DNA from 3 places in the Dactylosporangium sp. NPDC049742 genome. Region 2 is predicted to be linked to each of the others. Evidence: riboswitches for the same ligand, from Rfam matches in the RefSeq annotation. Region 2 holds a riboswitch; each other region holds the start of a gene.

Region 1 (7,797 bases), on a different contig from region 2:
TTGGAAGAATTCGGCGAGCCGCTGCCCCCCGCAGCGCGATGCGGAGGCGCAGCCGATGGTCCTTCCCGAGCAGGTCGAGCCGGCGGATCCGGCGCTCGACAAGCCCACGGCGCACGCGTCGGCGCTGCGGCTGACCCTCGCCTCACCGCTCTACCGGGGCGCCACGCTCGCGGTGTTCCTGTCCGCGCTCGGCTTCTCCGCCGCCGCCCCGCAGATCGCGACGTTCCTGGTCAACGACCTGCACGCCTCCCTCACCGCGGCCGGGCTGTTCTACCTGACGAACCTGGCCGCGCCCGTGGCCGGGTTCCTGGTCGGCCGGCGGTCCGACCGCACCGGACGCCGACTCGGGCTGTTCCGCATCTGCGCCGCCGCCGGGTTCGTGGGCTGGATCGGCATCGCGTACTCCACCGAACTGTGGATGCCCTACGTCATCAGCGCCGTCGTCGGCGGGTTCGGCGGCGCCGCGACGTCGCAGCTCTTCGCCGCCGTCCACGACGAGCTCAAGGCGCACCCCGGCCCGAACAACGACGGGGTGGTCGCCGTCGTGCGGATGGCCCTGACCGGCGGCTGGGTCATCGGCCCGGTGGCCGGGTCGTTCCTGGCGGCGCAGACGTCGCTGCGCACCATGCTGGTCGCCACGGCAGTCTGCACGCTCGCCCAGATCGTGCCGCTCGGCGCGCTCCGGACAGCACCGCCGGCACCGGACGGGGCCGGCGACGCACCGGGGGCCGGCCATCGCGGCCCCGGCCTGCGGGCGATGCTGCCGCTGCTGGCGTTCACCGGCCTCTACGTTCTCGTGTACGCCGGCGAGCCGGTCAAGTACGCGTACCTGCCGCTGTACATGAACGACCAGCTGCACTTCCCGGCCGGCCTCAGCGGCGCGGTCATCGGCATCCAGCCGCTGGTCGAGATCGTGCTGATGCCCGTCGCCGTGGTCGTGGCCCGCCGGACCGGCATGATGGAGCTGATGGTCCTCGGCGCCGGGTTCGGGGTCGCCGCCAACGTCTGCTTCGCCGTCACCGGCAACGCCGCCGGGCTGTTCGCCGGGCAGGTCCTCATGGGCGGCGTGTGGGGCGTCTTCGCCACGCTCGGCATCATCGTCGCCCAGCGGCTCCTGCCGACCGCCGTCGCCACCGCGTCCGCGATCTTCATGAGCTCCACCGCGCTCGCCTCCGCCCTCGGCGGTGCGGCCGGTGGCACCGGCGCCGCCGCCATCGGGCTCCCGCGGGTGTTCCTCATCCCGGCCGCCCTCGCCCTGCTGGCCGTCTTCGGCCTGGCCGTCATGGCCCGCTCCACCGACCGCCACCGGTGAGACGCCGGGCAGGTCAGTCTTGTGTCTACGTTAAGTGTGGCTTAGATCGAGCGCTGGCAGTGTGGTCCGGCGTTACGTTTGGGCCGGCCTGCCGGACATCGCCCGCCCCGCCGGGGTGGCCGGGCAGCCACCGCCGAGTTGTCGGTCGCGCGGGCACGATGCGTGCGGCCGGCGAGCCGGGGAACCAACCGGGGCTTCCCCATGGGGTGAATCCGCGCCCGCCACACCGGGGCGCGGTAGGGCGCGCCTTCTTCTCGCCCGAATCCGTCAGCTAACCCGGTAGGCGGTCAGCGAAGAAGGACTGTGCCGTGTTCAACGGACGTACGACGCTCCGCGCCTCGGTCGTCGCGCTGGCGGTGGCGGCCATGATCGCCCCGGCCTGCGCCGCGCAGGCGGACCCGACGCCGCAGGAGCTCCAGGCCCAGATCGACAAGGGCAACCAAGAGGTCGAGCACGTCGTCGAGCTGTACAACAAGGTCAACGGCGACCTGGAGACCACCCAGGCGGCGATCACGAAGCTCCGGGCCGACATGGCGCCGCTGCAGGCGACCCTGGCGACGGCGCAGGACGACGCCTCGGCGCTCGCGGTCAACGCGTACAAGACCGGGGGCAACCTCGGCACCCTGTCGCTGATGCTGGGGGCGACGTCGACCGACACGCTCGCCGCCCGCGTCGGCACCCTCCAGCAGATCTCGCACAGCCAGCAGCGGGACCTGGCCGCGTACACGGCGGCGAAGGGCGCGCTCGACGCCGAGCAGCGGCGCCTGGACGAGACCCTCGCCGCGCAGAGCCAGCAGAAGACGGAGCTGGAGACCCGCCGCAAGAAGATCGAGGGTGACATCGCCCGCCTCGACGCGCTGCAGGCCAAGGCCGAGGCGGCCGCCGCGGCGGCGAAGGTCAAGACCACCACCCCGCCCCCGGCGACGACCCCGGCCAAGCCGCCGGCCGTGTCCGGCAACGCGGGCAAGGCGGTCAACTACGCCTGGGCTCAGCTCGGCAAGAAGTACGTGTGGGGCGCGGCCGGACCGAACACGTTCGACTGCTCGGGCCTGACCATGATGGCGTGGAAGGCGGCCGGCGTGACGCTGCCGCACAACGCCGCGGAGCAGTGGTCGAAGGTGCGCCACATCTCCCGCAGCCAGCTCGCCCCCGGCGACCTGGTGTTCTACAACGGCCTCGGGCACGTGGGCATCTACATCGGCAACAACCAGATCATCCACGCCCCGAACAGCCGCACGGTCGTCAAGGTCGCTCCCGTCGACATCGACACGCTGTACGGCTACGGCAGGGTCGCGTAGTCACGGACGGTAATCTGCCGGGCATGCGCATGTTGCATCTCGGGCTGCGGGTCACGGATCTGGAGCGCTCGCTCGCGTTCTACACCGCGGTCGGCTACGCCAAGGTCGGCCACGTCCCGGAGACCGGGTTCGGCAGCCTGACGATGCTGCAGCTGCCCGGCGACCCGTTCGTCAGCCTCGAGCTGGTGCACGACCCCGCCCGGCCGGTCGCCGACACCGGCGCCGTCAACCACCTCGTCGTCCAGGTCGGCGACCTCGGCACCACGGTCGCCGACCTGGCCGGCAGGGGCATCACGGCCGAGCCGCCGACCGACCACGGCGGGGGCATGGCCACGTCCTGGCTCACCGATCCCGACGGGTACCGCATCGAGCTCGTACAGTGGCCGCCCGGCCATCCGGAGGGCATGACCGCGGCCGACTTCGCCTGACCGCCGGCCTGTCCGTGCACCCACCACCCAACCGCACGGCCGCACGGCCGCACGGTCGCACAGTCGCACAGCGCGGCGGGTGGTGCGCGGAAACGGTTCGACAGGCGCGGTGACCGGCTGCCACGATCGGACGGTGATCACCGACGTCGACGCCGCGACCCGCTCGTTGCACGGGACGGCGCTGGGCGACGCGTTCGGCGAGACCTGGTTCTTCCGGCCCGCCGACCAGATGCGGTGGCAGATCGAGGAGCGGCTGGTGCCGCAGGGCCCGTGGCCGTGGACCGACGACATCGCGATGGCCGTCTCGCTGTACCGGACGCTGCGCGAGCACGGCCGGGTCGTGCAGGACGAGCTGGCCCGCCGGTTCGCCGACGCGTACGCCGCCGACCCGTACCGCAACTACGGCCCGTCCATGCACGGCGTGCTCCAGGCCATCGGCGACGGCGAGGCCTGGCAGACGGTCACGGCCGCCCAGTTCGACGGCCAGGGCTCGTGGGGCAACGGCGCCGCGATGCGCGTCGCCCCGCTCGGCGCCTGGTTCGCCGACGACCTCGACCTGGTCGTGGAGCAGGCGGCCCTGTCCGCGGCGGTCACCCACGCGCACCCCGAGGCGGCCGCCGGCGCGGTCGCCGTGGCCGTCGCGGCCGCCCTGGCGGCACGGCGGGTGCCCGCCGACGAGCTGCTGCCGCGGGTCGCCGACCGCACACCCGACAGCGAGGTCGCCGCCCGGCTCCGCCGGCTCTGCCGGCGACCGTTCGACCGGGAGCCGCGGTGGATCGCCGGCGAGGTCGGCTGCGGGACGCTGATCTCCGCCCCCGACACCGTGCCGTACGCGATCTGGTGCGCCGCCCGGCACCTGGACGACCTCGCCGAGGCGTTGTGGGCGACCGTCAGCGCCGGCGGCGACATGGACACGACCTGCGCCATCGCCGGCGGCATCGTCGCCGCCCGCACCGGCCTCGACGGCGTGCCCGCCGAGTGGGTCGACGCCCGCGAACCGCTCCCACCCATGTAGGGACACGACCGAGGAGTGACCGTGACCAGCACGCCAGACCCGCTGTCGGTACAGCAGCGGCAAGCCGTCATCGACGACTTCGTCGCGACCGTGTTCGACGGTGTGACCGACCCCGACGGCATGGTGGTGGCCGGATGGATGCGGGAGCTGCCCACCGACCTCCCGGACGACCCGGCCGACGCGCGGTCCGTCGCGCGGGCCGTCGCATGGCAGGAGCTCGCCGACCTGGTCGCCGGCACCGCGTTCCGGCGCAAGGTCCGCACGATGGTGCTGAGCGACCCGCGGCTGGAGTTCGGGTTGAACATCCGGCCGCTCGTCCTCGAGCACGCCGGCGGCGCCGTCGACCGCGGGGTCGCCGCCGGCTCGCCCGAGGCGCGCGCGATCGTGCACCGGATCGTCCCGGCCGACCTGCCCGCCGAGGAGAGGGCCGCGTTCGTCCGGTGGCTGGAGCTGGTCGCCGACCCCCGGGTCGAGCGCTACTGGCAGCTGCTCGCCGTCCTGCACGGCACCGACCCGGGACCGGCGGCCGTGCCGGCCTACGCCTGGCTGCTCGACGCGCTGCGGGCCGTCAGCCCAGCAGGTCGAGGGTCCGCCGGATGAGCAGCGCGGTCGCCTCGGGGTCGTAGGTCGGCAGGGAGCTGTCGGCGAAGTAGTGCTGGTCGCCCGGGTACAGGAACAGCTCGCCGTCCTTCGCCTGGGCGACCAGGTCGCGAGCGGCGTCGATGTCCCCCTCGCCGACGAAGAACGGGTCGGCGTCCATCCCGTGCACCTGGACCGGCACGTCGGCGGGCCAGGCGGCGCCGAACTCGGTGACCGGCACGCACGAGTAGCACAGCAGCGCGCCGCGGGCGCCGGGGCGGGTCTGCGCCAGCCGCTGGGCGGGCAGCACGCCGAGGGAGAAGCCGGCGTAGACGAGCTCGGCCGGCAGGTCCGCGACCGCCCGGGCGCCGCGGTCCAGGATCTCGCCGGGGAAGCCGAGCTCGGTGGCGTATGCCATGCCCGCCTCGATGCTGTCGAAGGTGCGCCCGTCGAACAGGTCGGGGGTGTGCACCGTGTGCCCGGCCCGGCGCAGCTCGTCGGCGAACGCGACGACGCCCGCCGTCAGTCCCTGTGCGTGGTGGAACAGGACAACCTCAGCCATACCCCCACCATATATGCGTTGCCACCCGGCCCACGGGTGGACGGGCAAGGGATGCGTCGGCGTCGAATGGTGTACTGGTCGTACCGACATCATGATCGATCGGCGTGAGGTGAGGAGCGGGGCATGCGGTGGTTCCGGCGCAAGGCGGCCGGCAGGGCTGTCCTGGTCGACCCGGCACGGCAGGAGGCGCTGCTGGCCGACGTCCGGCAGCGGTACGGGCCGCACGTGGCCGGCGGGTGGCAGCAGCAGGCGGCCTCGCTGGCGCAGGTGTTCGCCGGCGACGACGGGCTGTCGGTGGCGACCCGGATCGTGCACGACACGGCCGAGCACACGTACGCCGACGTGCAGGCGCAGGTCCGCGGGCACCGCGTGGACCGGCGCGACTACCGGGCGCTGTACCGGCAGATGGGGCCGCACCTGCGGTACCGCCTGACGGAGCTGCCGACGGGGCTGTTCCCGTACGTGCACCTGGCGGCGGCGCTGACGGCCGTCGAGGCCGACGCCAAGCGGGCCATGGTGCTGACCGACCCCAACCTGCTCCTGGTGCACACGCTGGAGCTGCTGGACCTCACCGTGTCCGGCTGGGAGTACGGCCGCGTCCCGGCCACCGCCGACGCCGCCCGGCTCGTGTCGCTGCTCATCGCCGCCGCGACCCGGATGCGCCTGACCGAGGACGACCCGCCGGCGCTGCCGCCGGGCATCCGCGAGGTGATGCGCAGCAACCGGAGCACGGACGTGTACGACCACGCCGGCACGCTCGTCGGCACCATCAACGTGGGCGCGGAGACCCGCCGGTCGTTCCTGATCTGACGGCGGTTTGACCTTGTCCCTGGGGCAGGGCACATCCTGGCGTGCGGCGGCGGGAGGCACCCGCCGGGAGCGGAGACGACCAGCATGCAGATCCAGCTGCGGGACGTGCCTGAGCTGCACGTGGTGACGCCGGCGACGAGGTCTTCGACGTCGCGTTCCCGGTGGCCTGACCCCCGTCACGCGGCTGCGGTGCCGCCCGGGCCCGGTGGCCCCGGGTCGTACTCCTCGTCGGTGACCTGCTCCAGCCACTCGACGGCCCGGCCGTCCCGGACGCCGGTGAGGGCGAGGTGGGTCATCGGCGACGCCGGCCCGGCGCCGTGCCAGTGCCTGACGCCGGGCGGGCACCAGACGACGTCGCCGGGGCGCAGCTCCTCGACGGGCCCGCCCTCCTGCTGGGTGCGGCCGACGCCGTCCGTGACGATCAGCCGCTGGCCGGCCGGGTGGGTGTGCCAGGCCGAGCGCGCACCGGGCTGAAACGTGACGTACGCGCCGCTGTATGGCGCCGTCTCCTCGGGCGTGAACAGCGGCTGGACGCGGACCTCGCCGGTGAAGTTCTCCGCCGGGCCGGGCGTGGACGGCTGCGAGCCGTAGCGGGTGATCATCGGCGGCGGGCCTCCGGCCGCAGGGACGGGCTGGCCCAGCCGTTGCCGGCGGGGTCGCCGCATGAGACGCCCGTCCGGCCGAGCGGTCGATGCTGCACGGTGAACTCCTTCCCGCGATGCCGGCGGACCGTTCACCGGCTACCCCGGCGGGCCCGATCCAATCGTGTGCGGTGCGGACGTCCGCCGCTCCGTATCGTGGGCGCCTTGAGCCTTCTCGACGCCATTCCGGGCGGTCTCGACGCGCCGGCGCGGAGGCGGGCGATCGCCCGGATCGCGCTGAGCATGAGCCAGCGGGAGTACCGGGACTGCACGCGCGCCTGGACGGCGGGGACGTCGACGAGCGGCACGACGGGCTGTTCGTCGCGGTCGTGCGGCGGGACGTCGCCGCGGTGGAGCGGGCGCTCGGCGACGGTGAGGTGCGGGGGCGGGCGCTGTCGGCGGCGATCCGCCTGCCGGTGTCCGACGCGACGCTGCGACGGCTGGCGTTGACCACGCCGTTCTCGACCAGGCGGCAGGTGTACGCGGTGCTGCGCCGCTCCGGACGGCGCGGGCTCGCCGGGTCGCTGCTGCCGGAGGTGCCCGAACGCGACCGGCCGCTGCTGCTGGCGGCCTGCGCCGCCGGGGTCGTCGAGCGGTGGCTGCCGGCGCTGCCGGTGACGATCGACGACCTGCGCCGGCTCGCCAGGACGGCGCCGGTCGCGGTCGCGCGGCGGCTCGCCGAGGACGGCGGCACGGATGGCCGGCGGCGCTGGTCGCCGGGGCGCGCCGACCTCGAGGCGGCGGTGCGGCGGGATCCGGTGGCGGCCGCGATCGTCGCGGCGGGGCTGCGCTGGCACGATCACGGCACCCCGGACGCCGTGGCCGCGCCGCGCTGCGGGCGGGCCAGTTCTGGTCGGTCGAGCCGCGGCCGCACGGGCCGGGCCGGCTGCCCCGCCGCGCCCGCCGGATCGTCCGCGCGCTGCCGGCTGCCGACCTGGCGGGGCTCGCCCGCCGCACCGACGGCGACGGCCGCGCCGCGCCGCTCGACGCGCTCCCTCCCGCCCGCCGGCGGACCGCCCTCGACGCATGGCCCCCGACGGCCAGGCGCTCACGACGGAGCTGTGCGTGCTGCCGTACGCCGACCGGGTGGCCGCGGCACGGGACCGCCTGGCGCGGCGCCCGGAGGATCCCGAGATGCTCGCGCTGCTGCCG
Region 2 (7,797 bases):
GCTGCTCACCATGTTCGACACCGACGAGCACCTGCACGCGGCGCTGCGGCTCGGGGTCAGCGGGTTCCTGCTGAAGGTGTCACCGCCGGAGCAGCTCGTCGACGCGGTCAGGATCGCGGCGGCCGGCGACGCGCTCATCGACCCGGCAGTGACCACCCGGGTGATCGCGTCGTTCGCCGCCCGTCCCGAGCCCGTCGCGCCGCCCGCGCTGGACACGCTGACCGGGCGGGAGCGGGAGGTCCTCGAGCAGCTCGTCCGCGGGCTGTCCAACGCCGAGATCGGCGCCCGGCTGCTGATGGGGGAGGCGACGGTCCGCACCCACGTCGGCCGGATCTTCACCAAGCTCGGGCTGCGCGACCGGGTCCAGGCCGTGGTGTACGGCTACGAGGCGGGCCTCGTCCGCCCAGGCGAATGAACCTCGCTCCCAGGCTGCCGCGGCCGTCCTGGCTCGACGTCGTGCTGGCGCTCGCGGTCGCCGGTGCCGGTGTCGTCGAGGCGTTCGGGCGGGCCGGCGCCGGACCAGGGCAGGTGCACCGGCCGGGGCTCGTCGCCGCCGGGGCGTTGCTCGCCGGCGTGATCCTGCTGCCGCGCCGCCGCTTCCCGGTCGCGACCCTCGCCGCGCTGACGGCGCTGTCGGCCCTGTTCCGGTTCGCGGTCCTGGACGACGACTACCCGCTGACCGCCTGGCAGTTCTACTCCAACCTCATCCTCGTGCACACCGTCGGCAGCGCGGCGACAGGGCGGCGGGCCCGGGCCGCCGGCGCCGCCACCGTCCTCGCCGCCTACGCCCTGCTGCAGACGCTGCCGGGGCAGGACGTCGCGGAGGGGCTGATCGGCGCGATCTTCATGGGCGTCGCCTACGGCAGCGGTGTCCTGCTGCGGCGCCAGACGGACCGGGCGATCCGGATGGCGGAGCGGGCCGCGGTGGCCGCCGAGGAGGAGCGCACCCGCATCGCGCGGGAGCTGCACGACGTCATCTCCCATCACGTCAGCCTGATGACGCTGCAGGCCGGCGGGGTCCGGATGCTGCTGGCCGCCGACCCCGCCCGCGAACGGGAACGCGACCTGCTGCACAGCGTCGAGCGGGCCGGCCGCGACACGGTCGAGGAGCTGCGGATGCTGCTCGGCGTCCTGCGTGACGGGCGGGCGCCGGTCGGCCTCGACCAGCTCGACCGGCTCGCCGCGCCGCTGCGCGCCGCCGGCCTCGACGTCAGGATCGGGACCACAGGCAGGCCGCGACCGGTGCCGCCGGCGGTCGGGCTGGCCGCGTACCGCGTCGTGCAGGAGGCGCTGACGAACACGCTCAAGCACGCCGGGGCCGCGTCGGCGGACGTGACCGTCGGCTTCGCGCCGTCCGCGCTGACCGTCGAGATCAGCGACGACGGCACGCCGGCCGTGGCCGGCGCGGGGCACGGGCTCGCTGGGATGCGGGAGCGGGTCGCCCTGCACGGCGGCACCCTCCGCGCCGGGCCCGGCGCCGGCGGTTACACCGTCGCCGCGACGTTCCCGCTCGGATCCTGAGCCCACTCGGCGTCGGTCATCCGCAGCATCCGCACGCCGATCACGCCCGCGCCCGCGATGTAGAGCAGACTGCCGGCGATCATGCCGATCGGGTAGATCGGGCCGGTCAGCATCCCGGCCAGCATCGCCGGCGGTGCCCACCAGGGGACGCGCCGGTCGTACGCGAGCGCCAACCCCAGCAGGAGCACCCCGAGCAGACCGAGGAAGCCCGGCACCTGGAACCCCCACTGTGCCCCGCCGGCGGCGAAGGCGGCGTCGGCGAGGCGGTCGCCCGCCGCGGTGCCGAGGTCCGCCTCGAGCCGGGCGTAGAAGAAGTCACCGAGCATCAGCGCGGAGAAGTTGACGACGCCCAGCAGCGCGACGAGCCCGGCGATGTGCCCGAAGAGCACGGCGCGCCGGCGGACCAGGTGGATCATGCCGATGATGCCGGGCACGAGCAGGACCCAGCTCCAGTGCAGCAGCGCGGCGCTCACCGAGACCTGACCGGGGTGGCGCCCGTACGCGCCGTCGGCGGCGTCGCCGGCGCGCAGCGCGGGGTCGGTGAGCAGGCCCGCCACGTACACCAGCGGGGCGACGATCAGGCAGCCGCCGGCAAGGAGACGGCGAAGTTTGTGCGGCATAGCGACCTTTCAGACGGTTTCAGGTGACTCGACGGCATGTCGAGTCGGAACCGTAAGCCGGCCGCCGCGGCCCCGTCGTCAGCCGCAGCGATGACCCGGGTCCGCGCGGCGGCGGACCGCGCCCGCAATTGCTTAGGATCGGAGGCGTTGCGTCGATGTGAGGGCTGCAGGGTCGGCCGGATCGGGGTAGGCGAGCCGTGGATCGAGATCGGGACATGGCGATGGCCGCCATCCGTTCCGTCTACCGGATCACGGGGCGCATCAACACCGGCAGCACCGTCGTCGAGACGCTGAACCGGATCGCCGACGCCGTCGTCGAGCACGTCGGGTTCGGCGCCGCCGTGGTCAACTACCTGCATCCGGAGGGCGTGTACGAGGCGGTCGCGATCGCCGGGTCCGAGGAGGCGCGGGCGGAGCTGCTCGGCGTCCGGTACCCGGCGGCGGAGTTCGACGCGCACCTCGCCGCCGCCGACGAGTGGGGCCAGCTGCGGTTCCTGCCGCACGAGCGGCACAACGACGGCATCCAGTCCTGGATCCCCGCCGCCCCCGACGGCGCGGACGGCATCCCGGAGGAGGAGCGCTGGCACCCCCTCGACGCCCTGTTCGCGCCGCTGTGCGCGCCCGACGGCTCGCTCGTCGGCGTGCTCAGCGTCGACCTGCCCGCCGACGGCAGGCGGCCCGGCGCGTTCCAGCGCGAGCTGCTCGAGATGCTCGCCGCGCAGGCCGGCATCGCGATCAACAACGCCAACCTGGTCGAGGCGCTGCGCCGGGAGCGGCAGCACCTGGAGGCGAGCGAGGCCGCGTTCCGGCTCGCGTTCAACGGCGCCGGCACCGGCATGTGCATGATCGGCCTGGAGGGTGCCGACCTGACCCGCCTCGTCCGGGTCAACCCCGCGCTGTGCGAGCTGCTCGGGCGGGACGAGGACGTGCTCGTCTCGATGCGCTTCGGCGACTTCATCCACCCTGACGACTTCGAGCGCAGCCGGGAGGTGTTCGCCGGCGGTGCCGGCATGATCCGCGACTACGAGGTGCGCTGCGTCCGCGGCGACGGCGAGACGATCTGGATCTCCGCGACGATGTCGGTGGTCGCCGGGTCGCCCGCGTTCGCGATCACGCAGGTGCAGGACATCACCAGCCGCAAGGCCACCGAGGCCGACCTGGTCCGCAGGGCCTCCCGCGACCCGCTGACCGGGCTGGCCAACCGCGAGGCCGTCGCCGAGCCTCTCGCGGCCGCGATCCGGCGGGCCCGCACCGAGCAGGTGATCAGCGCGCTGTTCTTCTGCGACCTCGACGACTTCAAGATCGTCAACGACACCCTCGGCCACGAGGCCGGCGACGCGGTCCTCGTCGCCGTCGCGCAGCGCCTCCAGTCGCTGGTGCGGCCCACCGACACCGTCGCGCGCCTCGGCGGCGACGAGTTCGTCGTCCTCATGGGCAACGTCGCCGCCGGCGACCTCGGCGTGCTGGTGGACCGCCTCGAGCGCGCCGTCTGCGCACCCGTCACGCACCAGGGGCACATCATGCGGGTCAGGGTCAGCGTCGGTGTGGCCGTGATCGATGACACGGTCGAGGACGCGGGCGCCGCGCTGCGGGCCGCTGACCGCGCGATGTACCTGGTCAAGGGCGGTCGTCACGCCGGTGAGGTGACCAGGCGGGTGACGGCGTTCGGTGAGCGTTCGGGTGCTCAGGGTGGTATGCCGTTGCTGCGGTTGGCCCGGCCCGAGACGGCCCAGTAGTGTCGTTGCGTCCGCTCCGGTCGACCTGCACCGCATCGGTGCTGCCGGGCGGGCGCCGTCGAGTCGCGATCTTCGCGAGCCGGGGACCCATGCGCGTCCTCTGGGGTGCATCCGCGGCCTGGCCGCGGTAGGGCGAAACTTCCCGCCCGAACCCGTCAGCTAACCCGGTAGGCGGCACCGGAAGGAGTCTGCGTCGATGCCGGCCGCCCGCGCGCCCTCGTAACACCTCACCACTGGTTCCCCCCTTCCAGCATGCCGTCCTCAGGCGGCGTGCCGATGCCGCATGTCTTCTGCCTGCCAACGAAGGAAAACATCAGTAGTGAAGCCCATATTGAAGGTGTTGCCACGCCAGTTCCACCCGCGACATCGCCGGCTGGTGCCCGTGCTCGGCGCCAAGGCCGGCACCGTCTCGGTCGCCATCCTGTCCGCCACGCTGCTGGGCACCCTGCCGGCGGACTCGCCGGCGTCGATGTTCACCGGCTCCGCGTATGCCGAGTCAGCGGCCGCGGCCTGGTCCTGGCCGTCGCCGTCGTCCCTGTCCGCTTCGGGGCCGTCGGCCGCGCCCTCCGCCGGCGCGGCGCCGGCGCCCGCGACCGGGCCCCTGGCCGTCGCGGTGCCCGCCGCGCCCGCGCCGCCGGTGCCGCCGGTCGTCAGGCCCGTCGCCGGCCTCGACCAGCGGCAGATGGACAACGCCGCGATCATCGTCAAGCAGGGCCGGGCGCAGGGCATGCCCGACCGGGCCCTGGTCGTGGCGGTCGCGACCGCGATGCAGGAGAGCGACCTGTACAACGTCGCCAGCTCCGCCGTGCCCGCGTCCCTCGGGCTGCCGCACGACGGCACCTCGACCGACCACGACTCGGTCGGGCTCTTCCAGCAGCGGGCCAGCCAGGGCTGGGGGACCGTCGCCGAGCTGATGAACCCGGCCCACTCCGCGATGCTCTTCTACAACGCCCTCAACCGGGTCGAGGGCTGGCAGCGGATGAGCGTGACCGGCGCCGCCCAGGCGGTGCAGCGGTCGGCGTTCCCCGGCGCGTACCAGAAGCACGCCACCCGCGCGGAGCAGGTGGTCGCCGCCCTCTCCTGACGCGCACCCGCACCCGGCCGGCGCGCCTTCGGGGGAGCGCCGGTCAGGAGCGGGTCTGTGGATCGCCTTGTGGATCGCCGGTTGGGCGCGGGTTTTGTGGATCGCCGGCGGGGGTGCCGGTCAGGCCGGGTGGCGGGTCGCCCAGCGGGCCAGGGCGACGAGCTCGGCGACCGCGGCCGGCTCGGGGATCGCCAGGTCGAGGGCGACCAGGGCCTGCGCGAGGAGGTCGTCGGCCTGCTGGGCGCACCAGGAGCGGGCGCCGGAGCGTTCGACGACCTTCGCGGCGCGCTCCAGGTCGGCCTCGCTGAGGCGGCGGCCCTCGCGGTGCAGCAGGTCGGCCAGCTCGTCGGCGCCCGCGGCGAGGGCGGCGGCGACCGGCAGCGAGCGGCGGCGGCCGCGCAGGTCGGCGAACGCCGGGCGGCCCGTCACGGCCGGGTCGCCCCAGATGCCCTGCAGGTCCTCGGCGAACCGGACGGCCAGCCCGAGCCGCACGCCGAACAGCCGCAGCTGCTCCACCCGCGCCGCGTCGCCGCCGCCGGCGAGCGCGCCGAGGGCGCACGCGCAGCCGAAGAGGGCGCCGCTGCGCTGCTCGACCGCGGTGATGCACGCGCGGAGCAGGTCGTTGCCGGAGCGGTGCCGGGGCAGGGCGGCGTCCAGGGCCGTGTTGAGGTCGGTGTGCTGGCCGTGCAGGAGCTGCTGGACGGTGTCGCCGAGGATGCGGACGCCGGCCCGGTCGACGGACGCCGCACCGGACTGCCGGCGCGCGTCGGTGCACGGGTCGGGGGTGCCGTGCTGCTCGGTGAACCTGTCCCGGGTCGCCCGGTCCTGCCGCACCGGCTCCCTGGCGGGCGCAGCCGGCGCGGTGTCGGGGGTGGCGCGGCTGGCCTGGCGCAGCGGGCGCGGCACGCGTCTGGTCGGGTCGCCGGTCGCCGCCACGTCGAACGCGAGCGCCAGCATCGCCTGCCCGCCCAGCGTCGCCGGGTGCGGCCCCACCACGCTCCAGGCGGTCGGCCGGTGCAGGCGGGTCAGGTCGCCGTCGAACAGGTCCCGTTGCAGCCCCGACCAGTGGTGCACCAGCTCCACCGCGACGGCGCCCGACACCGCGTCGTGCGGGTCACCACCGACGGCGCCCGCGCAGACGAGGGTCAGTGCGGCGCGTGTACGGGCGGCGGGCGGATCCTCGTCGAGCCCGCCCAGCTGCAGCTCGGCCACCTCGCGCGACGGCTCCGGGAGCCGCCCGACGGCGGTGCGCAGCGGCGGCCCGACCAGCAGCTCCGCCCATGCGAGGACGTCGTCGACGGTGCGCAGCACGGTGACCATCAGCCGGAAACCCCCGGACGCGGGATCATCACCGGTAACGCACCACCCATCGGGCCAGGCATGGACAAGCGCCGATCTGATGTCGGCGCCGTGGACGGGTCAAGTATGCCGCCGGTGCCTGCCGGGCGTGCCCAAAACCACGATGGTGGGCGGGTCAGCGCATCGCCTGCAGCAGGGACGGATCCGGTGGCGACACGACTGCCGCCTGTCGGTGCCGGAGGGCCTCCCAGGCGGCCTTCGGCCCGGCCGCGACGTCCCTGGCCGTGTTGTACCAGATCGTCACCCGCTGGCATCCCTCGCAGAGGGCGGGCACCCCGTACGCGTCGACGCCCAGCCGCCGGCACAGCGTCACCGCACGGTGCAGGTGCAGCTCCTGGCTGACGAGAACGGCCTTCGTCACGCCGTACACGTCGCGGGCACGGCGGCACGTGTCATAGGTGTCGAGTCCGTGCGGGTCGACGACCATCCTGGCCGGATCGACGCCCTTGCCCGCCAGGTAGTCGCGCATGACCCGGACCTCATCTCCGGATCCGCCCTGCGCGTCACCGGAGATGAGCAGCGCCTTCACCTTGCCGGACGTGAGCAGTTGGGCGGCGACGTCGAGCCGCCCCTTGAGGAACGGCATCGGCTCCTGCCCGCCCGGCGCGACCTGGGCCCCGAACACGATCGCGACGCCCGCCTCCGGGGCCGTCGAGGCGGGACCGATCCGGCCGGCGGAGGCCGCTCGTACCCACACGGTCGGCGACAACACGATGACGGCGGCCGCGACGGTCCCCGTGAGCACGACCCTGAGCAGGATCCGGCGGCGCCGCTCCAGGCGGGTCTCGCGGCCGGCGGGGAGCGACTGCTTGTCGCGCGCCGCCCACCTGGCCCGCTCGACCTCGAACAGGAACCACGGCGGCACCGTGCCGTGCGTGCGCAGTGTCTCGCGCTCGTCCTCGCCGAGGTAGCCGGTGACGTGGTCGACGGCGAGCGAATACGCCGCCATCCGCGCCGCCCCACGCCCCTGGGACCGCAGCACCGCCCACGCGCCCAGCGTGGCGATCGTCAGCAGCCAGCCCCACGGCCCCAGCCGCCGGCTGCGCCGCCGCAACCGGTCCTGTACGGCCAGCCAGGCGACCCGCTCGTCCCGCAGTTTCGGCATGGCGGCAGCATCGCACGGTGATGTGCGCCCATGGTGCCCGTGTGGTGTTGGCCGTGTGAAGCCGTGGCTGTGTGGTTTTGCCCGGGTGAGGTCGTGGCTGTGTGGTTTTGCCCGGGTGAGGTCGTGGCCGGTGTGGTGTTGCCGGGGTGAGGTCGTAAATTGTCGTAGGCGCGAGGCAGGATGTAGGCCTCGGGTTGGGGAGGTGGCGTCGGGTGGCCGGCAAGATCAAGGACGAGGACATCGCCTTGGTACGGGAGCGCACCGCGATCGCGGATGTGATCTCCGAGCACGTGACGCTGAAGTCGGCCGGGGGCGGCAACCTGAAGGGGCTCTGCCCGTTCCACGACGAGAAGACCGCCTCGTTCAACGTCT
Region 3 (7,797 bases), on a different contig from region 2:
CGTCGTCACGTCCGCGATCTGGGTGGCTCCCGCGCCGGTCCTCGCCGTCGACCAGGCCGACTGGACGCCGGTCTTCTCCGACTCCTTCGACGACCCGGGCACGCTGCCGTCCGGCTGCGCCGCCTACGACGGCTCGTCGGAGGGCGCCGAGCCGACCTACTTCCGCCCCGAGGCGGTCACCGTCTCCGGCGGCCGCCTGCACCTCGCCCTGCACCGGCGCACCTACGGGGGCAAGCAGTTCGTCACCGGCGAGCTGCGCTGCCTCGGCGCCGCCCAGCAGTACGGGCGCTACGAGTTCCGGGCGCGCGTGCCCGTCGGCGCGGGCATCTCCTCGATCGCGATGCTGCGCCCCGTCGACCAGCAGGCGCCCCAGGACGAGTCACAGCTGGAGATCACCGCCCGGCCCGGCGCCGAGACCGCCCTGGTGCGCAACGGGTCGGGCACCGGCACCTCGGTGCGCACGCTGCCCGGGCCCTTCAGCGACTGGCACTCCTACGCGATCGAGTGGTCCCCGGCCGGCTTCAAGGTCTTCGTCGACGGCAAGGAGCGCTCCGCCGACCCCGGTGCGTCGCCGGCGCAGCGCTGGTTCGGGTTCGCGGTGACGACCAGCGAATCGGGCGCCCCGGGCACATCGACGACGCTGCCGGCGGAGTTCCAGGTCGATTATCTGCGGGTGTACGCGTTTGCTCCGGCATCCTCGCTGCCGGCGGTGGCGGCGCAGCCGTCGACCGCGCAGAACGGGATGTCCGGCTCGCCGGGCGGCCACCGGTGGTCGCTGTGGCTGGCGGTCGCGGCCACGGTGATGGCGGCGGTCGCCCTCTTCGCCCTGGTGGTGCACAAGACCCGCCCGCACCGGCCGCCTCCGTCGCACCGCGCGTAGCGCGCCGCGACGGCGCCCGTTCGCGTCCGGCTTCTGCCCGGCACCCGCGCGCTGCGCCCGCACTCGGGGCCCGCGCTTCGCCCCGGGCTCACGACCGGGCTCACAGGCAGCTCATGACCGGGCTCATGGCCGGGGCTCGTGGTTGCGGCTCGCGGCTCGCGGTCGTGGCTCACGCTCGTGGCGAACAGGGCTGCCGGATCGGCCGGCGGCGGCGAAGGATCGCCGGATGAGAATCCTCGTACTCGGCGGCACCGTGTTCCTCGGCCGGGCGGTCGCCCGGCAGGCCCTCGCCGCGGGCCACGACGTCACCTGCGCCGCCCGCGGCACGTCCGGCGACCCGGTCGACGGCGCGACGTTCGTCACCGTCGACCGGGAGGAGGCCGGCGGCCTGGGCGCGGTCGAGGGCACGTTCGACGCGGTGGTGGACGTCGCCCGCAAGCCCAGCCACGTCCGGCACATGGTCGCCGAGCTGGCCGGCCGGGCCGGTCACGTGACGTTCGTGTCCAGTTGCTCCGCGTACGCCGACGCCGCGACGCCCGACCAGACGTCCGACACCGCGCCGCTGCTCCCGCCCGCCGACCCCGCGAACGAGGACCCCGCCGCCGGCGCCGAGGAGTACGGCCGGTGCAAGGTCACCTGCGAGGAGCTGGTCCGGGAGGGCTTCGGCGAGGTCCTCGTCAACCGGGCCGGGCTGATCGTCGGGCCCGAGGACCCCACCGGCCGGTTCGACTACTGGGTGGCCCGGCACGCCCGCGGCGGCGAGATCCTCGCCCCGGGCGACCCCGACGAGCGGGTGCAGTACGTGGACGTCCGCGACCTGGCCGACTGGATCCTGCGCTGCGCCGAAGAGGGCCGCACCGGCACCTACGACGGGATGGGCGCCCCGATGACCCGCCGCGAGTTCCACGCCGGGCTGCAGGCCGGGACCGGGGGCACCGGGACCCTCACCTGGGTGCCGCAGGACTTCCTGACCGGCCACGCGGTCGTGCCCTGGTCAGGCCCGCGGTCCCTGCCCCTGTGGCTGCCGCTGCCCGAATACGCCGGGTTCCTCACCCGGGACGTCACCCGGTCGCTCGCCGCCGGCCTGCGGACGCGGCCCCTTCCCGAAACGGCGGCCGCCACACTCGCGGCATTCAGTGACACTCGCCACATTACTGGTCTCACCGAAGAGGAAGAAGTCGAGCTGTTGCGGGAATGGCACGCTCGGTAGGGGGTGGTGTGACGAGCCAGTCAGCATTTCGACAGACCGCTGCCCGCGTCGATTCCTGCGGATACATGTGCATTTGCCTGTCATGCGGGCGACTCTTGCCGATGAACAGCGGTGACCCCGGTCCCATCGAACGTCGTTCCCAGGGAACTCACAGCGAGTTTAGGCGTCTGACGGGCAGGAATACCACGTATCACTTGTTGCAACCGAAGCGAACCGGAGCTGCTCCCGAGTCGTCTAGGTAAGTGGTGCAACTCTCACGGGTCGTCACCGGAATCGCCCGCGAGGGTGGAATTCGGCAGGCCACGTGACCGTTGTGTAGGGGGCATACCCGGGGGGCACCCGTTTTAGCAGGGTGAAACGGGGAAGGCGAAGGATGGACGGGGAGGGGCCCGAAGGTGGAGAACGTGAAAGTGGAGATGCGACCCGATACAGGTGCCGAAGAGCGTGACCTGGTTGGTGTGTACCTGCATGAGATCTCCCGCACGCCGCTGCTCGACGCCGCTTCTGAGGTCGAGCTTTCCAAGGCGGTCGAGGCTGGTCTCTATGCGGAGCACCTGCTGGACGAGGGCCGGTTGCCCGACGGTGTGAGCGCCGCCGAGCTGCAGCGCCTCGTCGACGAGGGCGAGCGGGCGAAGGACCGGTTCATCCGGGCCAACCTGCGGCTGGTCGTGTCGATCGCGCGGCGCTACGTGCGGTCCGGCATGCCGATGCTCGACCTCATCCAGGAGGGCAACACCGGCCTGGTTCGCGCCGTCGAGAAGTTCGACTACGTGCGCGGCTACAAGTTCTCGACATACGCGACATGGTGGATCCGCCAGGCGATCAGCCGGGCGATCGCGCAGCAGGAGCGCACGGTCCGGCTGCCCGTTCACCTCGTCGAAGACGTCAACCGGATGCGCAACGTCGCGCGTCAGCTGACCCGCGAGCTCGGCAACGACCCCGAGCCCGAGCAGCTCGCCACCGCCCTCGGCGTCCCCGTCGAGCGCGTCCACGAGCTGAAGCGCTGGTCCCAGGACACCGTCTCGCTCGACACGCCGGTCGGCGACGACGGTGACACCAGCCTCGGCGACCTGGTCTCCGACTCCGACGCGCCGTCGCCGGAGGACGTGGTCCTCGCCGCCCTGGAGCGCCAGCGCATCGAGGGTCTGCTCAATCACCTCGACGACCGGTCCGCGGGCATCATGCGCGCCCGCTACGGTCTGGAGGACGGCCGCGAGCACTCGCTGACCGAGGTCGCGAGCCGGTTCTCCCTCTCTCGTGAGCGCATCCGCCAGCTGGAGATCCAGGCCCTCGGCCGTCTCCGCGAGCTGGCCCGTGCCGAAGGCCTCCAGGCCGCCTAGCCCGCAGACGACCCGCAGCCCCTGACTGTCCCGGTCGGGGGCTGCTTCCACATACTGGGACGCTTAGGTCTCGTTTAGGTCACCGACCATCGATCGACGCCCACGTCCCGTAGCGGTGCCGGCTCGCCCTCAACGTTGCGGAACGGGACCCCCGGGACCGGCCGCCGGAGCCCGGCCCGTAACGCAGCGTCAGGAACGGCCCGGCGGTGCCCGGTTGGCGGCGCGGTGCCGGGAATCGCCCGCCGGGTCCCTTCGATGACGCGTCGCCCGGCTCGCGCCAGCGGTGCGCCGTCCAGCCCAGCCGACGACGCCCCGACCTGGGTGACAGGGGCGTCCTGGCCGTGCCGCGTCCAAGGCGTGCCGCGGCCCGGGTGGTGGCGGGGTGTTCCGGCTGGTCGGCGGCGTCCGGGCCAGCTGTTCGGCGCTCCTGCCCGCCCTGCCCTGCTGCGTCCGTGCCCTGCCGCCTCCTGGGCGTGCCGTGTCGCGGTTCGGGTGGCGGGGCGTCTTGGCTGGTCGGCGCTCCTGCCCTGCCGCGTCCTGGCTGTGCCGCGTCCTGGCCGTGCCGCGTCCTGGCCGTGCCGCGTCCTGGCCGTGCCGCGTCGCGGTCCGGGTGGCGGCCTGGCTGGGTGCGCAGTATCAGAGCCCCTGGGTGCGGTGTCAGAGCCCGGCGCGGTGGGCCGGCGGGCGATGTGGGCTGGGTCAGGGGCGCCGGGCCACGACGAAGAGGCGCGGGAAGGGCAGGATCGTGCCGAACGGTTCGCGGGGGTAGCGCTCGCTCAGCGCGGCGGCCACCCTGGCCCGGAAGTCGTCGAGCTCCGCGCCGGACAGGGCGTCGAAGTAGGGGCGCAGGCCGGTCCCGCTGAACCACTCCAGCACCGGGTCCTCGCCGGGCAGGACGTGGAAGTACGTCGTCTCCCACGCGTCCACGGCCAGGCCGAGCCCGGCGAGGGTGCGCACGTACCAGGCCGGCTCCCGCACCGGCGTCGCGCCGCGCGGCCCCAGGACGGTCGGGTCCAGGATGTCCGCGTCGAGGATCGGCCCGCCCGTCGGGACCTGGAACGCGAGCGTGCCGCCGTCGTCGAGCGCCGCGGCGAGCGTGGGCATCAGCGCGGCGTGGTCGTCGACCCACTGCAGGGAGGCGTTGGCGACGATGACGTCCACGGAGCCGCGCTGCGGCCGCCACCCGGCGATGTCGCCGAGCTGGAACGACAGCTGCGGGGTGCCGAGCGCTGCCGCCTTCGCGAGCATCTCGGGGGAGGAGTCGATGCCGAGCACCGCCGCGTCCGGGAAGCGCGTCGCGAGGGTCGCGGTCAGCGTGCCCGGCCCGCACCCGAGGTCCACGACCGCGACCGGCGCGGTGGTCTGGATACGCGCCACCAGCTCGTGGAAGGGCCGCGCCCGCTCCTCGGCGAAGCGGCTGTACTGCTCGGGATCCCAAGAGGCCATGCCCCAATCTTGCCGGGCATGGCCTCTTGGACGTGCTGTCAGGGCTTACTTGTGCGGTCTGCCGTAGCCGTACGTGTCGCTGCGGCCGTCGATCGACTGGACCTCGACGTTTCGCCCCGTCGTCGGTGCGTGGATCATCTTGCCGTTACCGATGTAGATGCCCACGTGCCCCAGGCCACGGAAGAACGCCAGGTCGCCGGGGGAGAGCGCGGACCGTGAGATGTGCGTGGTCTTGCTCCACTGCTGCGCCGCGTTGTGCGGCAGGATGACGCCGGCCGCCTTCCAGGCGCCCATGGTCAGGCCGGAGCAGTCCCAGCTGCTTGGTCCGGCGGCGCCCCACTTGTAGGGCTCGCCGAGCTGGGCACAGGCGAAGGCCACCGCCGCGTTCGCCGGTGACGTGCACTCGGCACCGAGCGCGACCTTGACACCCGTGGAGCCGGTGCCGCCGCCGGTCGTCGAGCGGCGGCGGAGCGCCTCGAGCTTCTTGACGTCGCCCTCGATCTTCTTCTTCTTGGTCTCGAGCTCGGTCTTCTGCGCGGTCTCCGCGGCGAGCGTCTCGTCGATCTTCTTCTTCTCTTCGTCCAGCTTCGACTTGGCCGACGTGAAGTCGGCGATCTCGTGCTGCTGGTGCTTGCCGATCTGCTGCAGCGTGGTCAGCTGGTCCATGAGCGTGTCGGACGACCGCGCGTTGAGCACGATGCTGAGGTTCTGCAGGCTGCCCGCGCCCTTGAACGCCGCGACGGCGATGACGTCCACGTTGGCGTTGGCGTTGGCCATGTTGTCGACGTAGGGCTGGAGCTTCTTCTGCAGCTCGGCGGCGGCCGCCTGAGTGGCGGCCAGATCGCCATTGATCTTGTTGTAGGCCTCGACCAGGTCTTCGAGCTCGTCGCCCGCCTTCTGGATCTGGGCGTCGATCTCAGCCGCTGTCGGATCGGCCTTGGCGACACTCGCGGGCGCCACGATCGCCAGCGACACGACCCCGATGAAGAGTGTGCGCAGCAGGGACCGTTTGGTGCGGTGTCCAGCGGACAAGGGATGACCCTTCTTCACCGACCGCCTACCGGGTTAGCTGACGGGTTCGGGCGGGAAGAGTGCGCCCTACCGCGCTGTGCGGATTCACCCCAAGGACCCTGGGTCCCCGGCTCGACAGCGCCAGAGCGGCGCTCGACTCGGCGGCGCTTGCCCGGCGCCGCCCGGGGTGGGCGACGGACTGCCGTGCAGGCCAGGACATAACTTAACGTGATCACCAACGAAGCGAAACCCGCGAGCGTTGTTGAATATCGATTACCCCAAAAGTCCGAATCACGGCGGGTTGTCGCTCCACATCGGACAGTGACGCACCACAGAAGATGGTGTTGACGGACACACAATTGGGGCTTGATTCTGCTCTGAGACCCGGTTAAATACACGTAACTTTATTCACCGTCGATGCACATAGTTCGCCCACTCCGAACACCCCCGGAGGAGCGTCACCGGATGTTGCGTGTCCAGAACCTCGAGGTCGTCTACGACGACGTGATGCTGGTGCTGCGAGGCGTCAGCCTGCAGGTCCCACCAGGACGCATCGTCGCGCTGCTCGGCGCGAACGGTGCCGGCAAGACCACGCTGCTGCGGGCCCTGTCGGGCCTGCTCGGCGTCCACGACGGCGCCATCACCAAGGGCGCCGTCACGCTCGACGAGAAGCCCATCCACCGGCTCAAGCCGGCCGCCGTGGTCCGCCGCGGCGTCTCGCAGGTGATGGAGGGGCGCAGGACCTTCGCCGAACTGACCGTCGAGGAGAACCTGCGGCTCGGCGCCCACACCCGCCCGAAGGGCCGGGCGGAGGCGATGGACCGCATGTACACCCTGTTCCCCGTGCTTGCGCAGCGCCGCGGCAGCATCGCCGGCTATCTCTCCGGCGGCGAGCAGCAGATGCTGGCGATGGGGCGGGCGCTCATGTCGGACCCGGCGTACCTGCTGCTCGACGAGCCCAGCCTCGGGCTCGCGCCGCGCCTGGTCGAGCAGGTCCGCGACCTGATCGTGCAGATCAACCAGGCCGGCACCGGCGTGCTGCTGGTCGAGCAGAACGCGACCATGGCGCTGTCGATCGCCGAGCACGGATACGTGCTGGAGACGGGCAAGGTCGTGCTCGACAAGCCCGCCGCCGAACTGCTCGCCGACGACGACATCCGCGAGTTCTACCTGGGACGGGCCGAGCGGTCCTTCCGCGACGTGAAGCACTACAAGCGTCGCAAGCGCTGGCTGTCATAGAAAATCAGGAGTCGCCGTGCTGCGTTTCGAAGACGTCCGGCTCAGCTTCGCCGGCGTCAAAGCCATCGACGGGGTTTCGTTCACCGTCGCCAAGGACGAGCTCTTCGCCGTCATCGGGCCCAACGGGGCCGGGAAGACGTCGATCTTCAATGTGATCTCCGGGGTGTACCGGCCGCAGCAGGGCAAGGTGTCCCTCGACGGCGCCGACCTCACCGGACTGCGCCCGGACAAGGTCGCCAAGCTGGGCGTGGCGCGCACCTTCCAGAACGTCGAGCTGTTCCAGCACCTGACCGTGCTGGAGAACCTCATGCTCGGCCGGCACCACCACATCCGCTACGGCACGCTCGCCGCGATCGCGTGGCTCGGCCGGGCCCGGCGCGAGGAGATCGCCAACCGGGCCGTGGTCGAGGACATCGTCGACTTCCTCGAACTGGCGCAGTGGCGCCGGCTGCCGGTGGGGTTGCTGCCGTACGGCGTGCAGAAGCGCGTCGAGCTCGGCCGGGCCCTCGCGATGGAGCCGAAGCTGCTGCTGCTGGACGAGCCGGTCGCCGGGATGAACCTGGAGGAGACCGAGGACATGGCCCGCTTCATCCTCGACGTCCGCGAGGAGCTCGGCGTCCCGATGATCCTCGTCGAGCACGACATGGGGCTCGTCATGGACCTCGCCGACC

What was found. Region 2 has a riboswitch for cyclic di-AMP ahead of AB0J72_RS09475 (hypothetical protein). Riboswitches for the same ligand answer to the same signal wherever they lie in the genome.
Region 1: linked by a shared signal. The riboswitch ahead of AB0J72_RS08500 (NlpC/P60 family protein) and the one ahead of AB0J72_RS09475 (hypothetical protein) in region 2 are both predicted to bind cyclic di-AMP.
Region 3: linked by a shared signal. The riboswitch ahead of AB0J72_RS05265 (NlpC/P60 family protein) and the one ahead of AB0J72_RS09475 (hypothetical protein) in region 2 are both predicted to bind cyclic di-AMP.

What each region holds. Positions count from the first base shown of each region.
Region 1 covers NZ_JBFANF010000004.1:328,897-336,693, forward strand. Annotated here, with positions in the region: gene AB0J72_RS08495 (MFS transporter) at 56-1,312, shown strand; cyclic di-AMP (ydaO/yuaA leader) riboswitch at 1,434-1,613, shown strand; gene AB0J72_RS08500 (NlpC/P60 family protein) at 1,621-2,610, shown strand; gene AB0J72_RS08505 (VOC family protein) at 2,634-3,038, shown strand; gene AB0J72_RS08510 (ADP-ribosylglycohydrolase family protein) at 3,172-4,053, shown strand; gene AB0J72_RS08515 (hypothetical protein) at 4,075-4,653, shown strand; gene AB0J72_RS08520 (dienelactone hydrolase family protein) at 4,622-5,194, opposite strand; gene AB0J72_RS08525 (hypothetical protein) at 5,318-6,004, shown strand; gene AB0J72_RS08530 (cupin domain-containing protein) at 6,181-6,606, opposite strand.
Region 2 covers NZ_JBFANF010000005.1:189,509-197,305, reverse strand. Annotated here, with positions in the region: gene AB0J72_RS09495 (response regulator transcription factor) at 1-415, shown strand, start outside; gene AB0J72_RS09490 (histidine kinase) at 412-1,521, shown strand; gene AB0J72_RS09485 (hypothetical protein) at 1,485-2,141, opposite strand; gene AB0J72_RS09480 (diguanylate cyclase) at 2,363-3,877, shown strand; cyclic di-AMP (ydaO/yuaA leader) riboswitch at 3,924-4,066, shown strand; gene AB0J72_RS09475 (hypothetical protein) at 4,218-4,961, shown strand; gene AB0J72_RS09470 (polyprenyl synthetase family protein) at 5,082-6,281, opposite strand; gene AB0J72_RS09465 (ElyC/SanA/YdcF family protein) at 6,436-7,425, opposite strand; gene dnaG (DNA primase) at 7,638-7,797, shown strand, end outside.
Region 3 covers NZ_JBFANF010000002.1:392,624-400,420, reverse strand. Annotated here, with positions in the region: gene AB0J72_RS05285 (glycoside hydrolase family 16 protein) at 1-880, shown strand, start outside; gene AB0J72_RS05280 (NAD-dependent epimerase/dehydratase family protein) at 1,107-2,090, shown strand; gene AB0J72_RS05275 (sigma-70 family RNA polymerase sigma factor) at 2,507-3,430, shown strand; gene AB0J72_RS05270 (methyltransferase domain-containing protein) at 4,130-4,876, opposite strand; gene AB0J72_RS05265 (NlpC/P60 family protein) at 4,922-5,908, opposite strand; cyclic di-AMP (ydaO/yuaA leader) riboswitch at 5,917-6,061, opposite strand; gene AB0J72_RS05260 (ABC transporter ATP-binding protein) at 6,353-7,126, shown strand; gene AB0J72_RS05255 (ABC transporter ATP-binding protein) at 7,143-7,797, shown strand, end outside.